2 regions of the Halobacillus ihumii genome follow, and region 2 is predicted to be linked to the other one. Evidence: riboswitches for the same ligand, from Rfam matches in the RefSeq annotation. Region 2 holds a riboswitch; the other holds the start of a gene.
The links. A riboswitch is a leader RNA that binds a small molecule or an ion and turns the genes downstream of it on or off. The one in region 2 is predicted to bind glycine.
Positions count from the first base shown of each region.

Region 1 (2,415 bases), 3.3 Mb from region 2:
CGGCTCATGGTTCGATGCCGGATATGGGAACAAATGCTGTGGCCCATATGAATGAAATTATCCATAGGATGTTAGGTGAAGAATTTGAATTAACATACGAGGAAGACGACTTGCTGGGTGGATCTACTTTTAGCATTAACGTCTTCAACGGAGGGTCCAACACGAACGTTGTTCCCGACCAATGTTTCGTGAATATCGACATTCGAACGGTTCCGTCTCAGGATCACAAACAAATCATCGATCAAATCGACCAGATCATACAATCTGCAAAAGGAACATACCCTGATCTTAAGTCGGAAATCCGTATTCTGAACGATCAAACTCCTGTGAAGACTTCAAGTGAGGATCCTTTCGTTAAATTAGTTCAAGACACCGCTGAATCTTCAGGGGGATCAACAACACTTGGGGGAATAACCGGCTACACGGACAGTTCACAATTTACGCATGCAGATAAGGAGTTTCCCGTCATTGTGCTGGGACCTGGGGATACATCAGTAGCTCACCAGCCCGATGAGTATGTTGAAGTCGATGAATACCTGAATAGTATTCAACTCTATAAGGAGATTGCTAAGAAATTTTTGACATAATTTCTTAACAGACCAGGCTTGAATGTCTAAGCCATTCCCGATAAATTTACCTCTATGAAAACGGCTCTTTTTAAAGAGTCGTTTTTAAATAGTTATCTGCTTCCTGGTTCTCTTAAAGACTTTCAATTGATGCCTTTACCTATAAACGAACAAATACAATGAATTAATTTAAAATGTTCGCATTTGACTAAAATGCCTTAAGATTAACAAAGTAAGCGCTAACAATAAGAATACAAGAGAATTGCTAGTTTTTCACCCCTTGATTAGTTGTGCAATATAATTTATAATCCAATAATACAAATTTTCTAACTTTTAAAAAACGAACGATGTTTTCTAAAAGCTGTTAGTTTACAACTATATAATGAGTTTGCGTTGATTGCTATGGGTCGCACTATAGCAGGAGCAATTTCTGGAGAGAATGCAATTCGTTGCATCGCCGAAGGGTTCACAATCTCAGGCAAAGGGACAGGAGGATAATAAATACTTATTTGTTATTCTGACATCTAAAGAGGCTGGGAAATCCCAACCTCTTTTTTTATCATAGTGAGCTCTAATCAATTGAATGAGGGAGTTAGGATAACATGGAGAGAATTTATAATTTTTCAGCGGGTCCTTCTATACTGCCGCTGCCAGTATTAGAGAAGGCCCAGCAAGACTTAGTGAATTACGCTGATTCAGGCATGTCTGTGATGGAGCTAAGCCATCGTTCGGAATTATTTACAAATATTATTACAGAAGCGGAGCAGCTGCTTCGAGAACTGATGAGGATCCCGGAGAATTACAAAGTGTTATTTATGCAGGGGGGAGCTTCGCAGCAGTTTGCGATGGTGCCGATGAATCTTTTGGGCAAAAGTGGCAAAGCGGATTATGTCAATACAGGGTCCTGGTCAAAGAAAGCGATCAAAGAAGCTAAGAAATATGGGGACATTCGCGTGGTCGCTTCTTCAGAGGATGCAAATTTCACGTATATACCAGCTGTCGACAGCAGTATGATTGACCCAGAAGCGGATTATATTCATATTACGACGAATAACACCATCGAAGGAACAACTTTCCACGATATTCCCAATACAGGAGATGTACCGCTAGTAGCGGATATGTCATCTAATATTTTATCGGAAGAAATAGATGTTTCTCAATTTGGACTGATTTATGCGGGAGCGCAAAAAAACATTGGTCCAGCAGGATTGACGGTCGTGATTATGCGTGAAGATTTAATCGGGAAAGCATCTGATAACTGTCCGGCAATGCTCAATTATCAAACACACAGTGACAGCGGGTCTTTATATAACACGCCGCCGACATTCGGCATTTATATGGCAAAGCTCGTTTTTGAATGGCTGAAGGAAGGTGGCGGGCTGAAGGAAATGGAGCAGGTTAACCGTCATAAAGCTCAAACTCTCTATGATTATATTGGGAAGTCAGAGCTGTTCTCATCTCCTGTAGAGAAAGACAGCCGATCGATCATGAACATTCCTTTTGTCAGTCCGTCAGCCGAGCTGGATGTTGCTTTCATTAAGGAGGCAAAAGCCCTGGGGCTTGAGACGTTAAAAGGTCACCGTTCTGTAGGCGGCATGCGTGCCAGCCTTTATAATGCGATGCCGGTTGAAGGAGTTCAATCATTGGTTACGTTTATGAAAGAATTTGAAGATCATTATAAATAAAAGGGGAGATCGTAATGGGGACAGTAACAGTAGATAAATTGAACACGATTAAAACGTTTAATAACATTGCTCAGCGTGGCTTGGATGTATTCGACAAGGTGAATTATACAATAGATAACGAGAGTAAGAGCCCTGATGCCATTGTGGCTCGCAGTTATAACATG
Region 1 is NZ_CACVAO010000001.1:3,565,384-3,567,798, forward strand. Features, by position in the region: gene G6R08_RS17820 (ArgE/DapE family deacylase) at 1-587, shown strand, start outside; glycine riboswitch at 987-1,066, shown strand; gene serC (3-phosphoserine/phosphohydroxythreonine transaminase) at 1,169-2,251, shown strand; gene G6R08_RS17830 (phosphoglycerate dehydrogenase) at 2,266-2,415, shown strand, end outside.
Region 1: another riboswitch for glycine. It lies ahead of serC (3-phosphoserine/phosphohydroxythreonine transaminase); the one in region 2 lies ahead of gcvT (glycine cleavage system aminomethyltransferase GcvT).

Region 2 (2,415 bases):
AGGGAACAGAGGTTATCCCATGCTGCTGCAAATACCACTGTAAATAAAACTGACTAGCCCTGTATTCTGTGAAAATAATAAATTTTTCATCAGACTTTTCCATGATTTCAACTACACGTTTTGCTTTAATGTGGTGAGGGAGTGTACCCAGACGTTCTATAAAATCAGCTAACAAAGGTGATTCGCTCTTTTGTTTGTTTTGCATAGACTGCAGCGACATGAAGCAGGCTTCTCTGGTAGAACAAAGCTCTTTTGCTAATGTCAGCCACGTAAAAGAAGGGGAGTTAGATTTCAAGGCTGCCAACTTTTCGTACATCTCCATTTCTTCATCCGTAAATGTAAGGCGAATATTAGTCACATGGCGTTTTGAAGAGTCTAATCCGGTATCTTTTCTGCGATTTCGAATCATCAGTTTGCTTAACAGGGAGTGAATGTGCTGATGAGACTCTGTATGGTCAAGTGATGTTTTGCGGTATTTCTTTTTAAATGTAGCTAGATCTCCAAGATAACCTGGCTTAAGAATAGAAACTAAATTAAATAAGTCACTTAAATTATTTTGGATGGGTGTAGCTGTTAACAGTAAACAGTATGTTTTCTTTAATTGTTTAACAAATTGGTAGTTCTTTGTCTGATGATTTTTTAACTTATGGGCCTCATCGATGATAATCATATCGTAGGAGATAGACAGAATTTCGTCCTTATGATTTTCACGTTTTGCCATATCGATAGAGGTGACGGTAATATCCCAATCTGACCAGGCAGCCACTTTCTTCCTCGGTGTTGCAGCTTGGATATAAAACTTTTCATTCAATTCTTGTATCCATTGATTGACAAGAGAAGCTGGTGTCAAAATCAAGACCTTTTTAGCCATTCCTCTGATCATATATTCTTTCAAAATCAGTCCGGCTTCGAGCGTTTTTCCTAAACCAACCTCATCAGCCAGGATAGCTCTTCCGTTCATTTCATGGATGACCTTCTCACATGCCTGAATCTGATGGTCTAGAAAGTCTACATGGGGTAAATGTTTCGTAGAAAGAACACCATTAAATTCAGGAACTGACCGGTAGTGTAAGGCATTATATCCAAGTTTAAATTCATCCCATGAACATAAGGAATCTGGTTGTGTTAGGTTGTTGGAAAGCGTTTCTATATAATCTTGATCGTGTAGAATTTCTACCATCTGATCCACCTCCTGTAGGTAATTTTCAAAAGAATTCATATAAATTCGAATTCTGCATTCGCTCTTTTGCAACGCTATGGTATAATGAACGTGAAAATTAAGAGAGTTTGTCGTATTGAACTTTACAGGTTAGTATGCCCAAATTAATCTAATAAAATACTAATTGCGAATGACTGCAGGGGGAGAGACTACTCATGTAGCGCCGAAGGAGCAAGCAATTTATTATTGTGAATCTCTCAGGCAAAAAGACCTCTGTATGACGCAGCTCTGGAGAGTGTTTACATACAGTAAACCACCCAAGAAGCAAGCGACTAGGTTTGACGATCGTGTCAGGTTAGCGTGAAACTTTCTGGTGAATGGACAGAGACTCCCGTAATAAGCGGTAGAGTCTCTTTTTTATGCTTAATCAGATCTTGGAGGAGTGATAGGATGACTGAATTGAAACGAACACCACTTTATTCTGAGTATAAGAAATCAGGAGCGAAAACGATCGATTTTGGCGGATGGGATTTACCCGTTCAGTTTACAAGCATTAAAGAAGAGCATGAAGCAACACGAACCAAAGCAGGTTTATTTGATGTGTCTCACATGGGTGAGGTAAAGGTGAAAGGAAAGGATAGCCTGGATTATTTACAGGGCATGTTAACAAATGATGTGTCAAAATTAGAACCAGGTAAAGCTCAGTACACAATTATGTGCTACGAGAACGGTGGTACTGTAGATGATTTGATTGTTTATATGCTTGACGAGAACGATTATCTGCTCGTTATCAATGCAGCAAACCGGGAAAAAGATGTTCAATGGCTTAAGGATCATCAAAATGGAGAAGTCACGATTGAGGATGTGTCTGATGAGTTCGTTCAGCTCGCTCTTCAAGGACCGCGTGCAGAGGAAATACTGCAGCAACTGACGGAGGTTGATCTCTCTTCTATTAAGTTCTTTCGCTTTTTGAAGGATGTTTCCTTTGAAGGCGTTGAGGATAGAGCTATCGTTTCACGTACGGGATATACGGGTGAGGACGGTTTTGAGATTTACCTTCCTGCTGCTTCAGGCCCAGCGTTGTGGCAAGCTATTTTGTCGAAAGGGGCAGCTTTTGAGGTACAGCCAATTGGTTTGGGAGCTCGTGATACATTACGTTTCGAGGCGAACCTGGCTTTGTATGGGCAAGAATTAAGCCCTGAAATCACCCCGATCGAAGCAGGCCTCTCCTTTGCTGTTCGAGTGAAAAAAGATGC
Region 2 is NZ_CACVAO010000001.1:257,686-260,100, reverse strand. Features, by position in the region: gene G6R08_RS01375 (DEAD/DEAH box helicase) at 1-1,180, opposite strand, end outside; glycine riboswitch at 1,350-1,442, shown strand; gene gcvT (glycine cleavage system aminomethyltransferase GcvT) at 1,610-2,415, shown strand, end outside.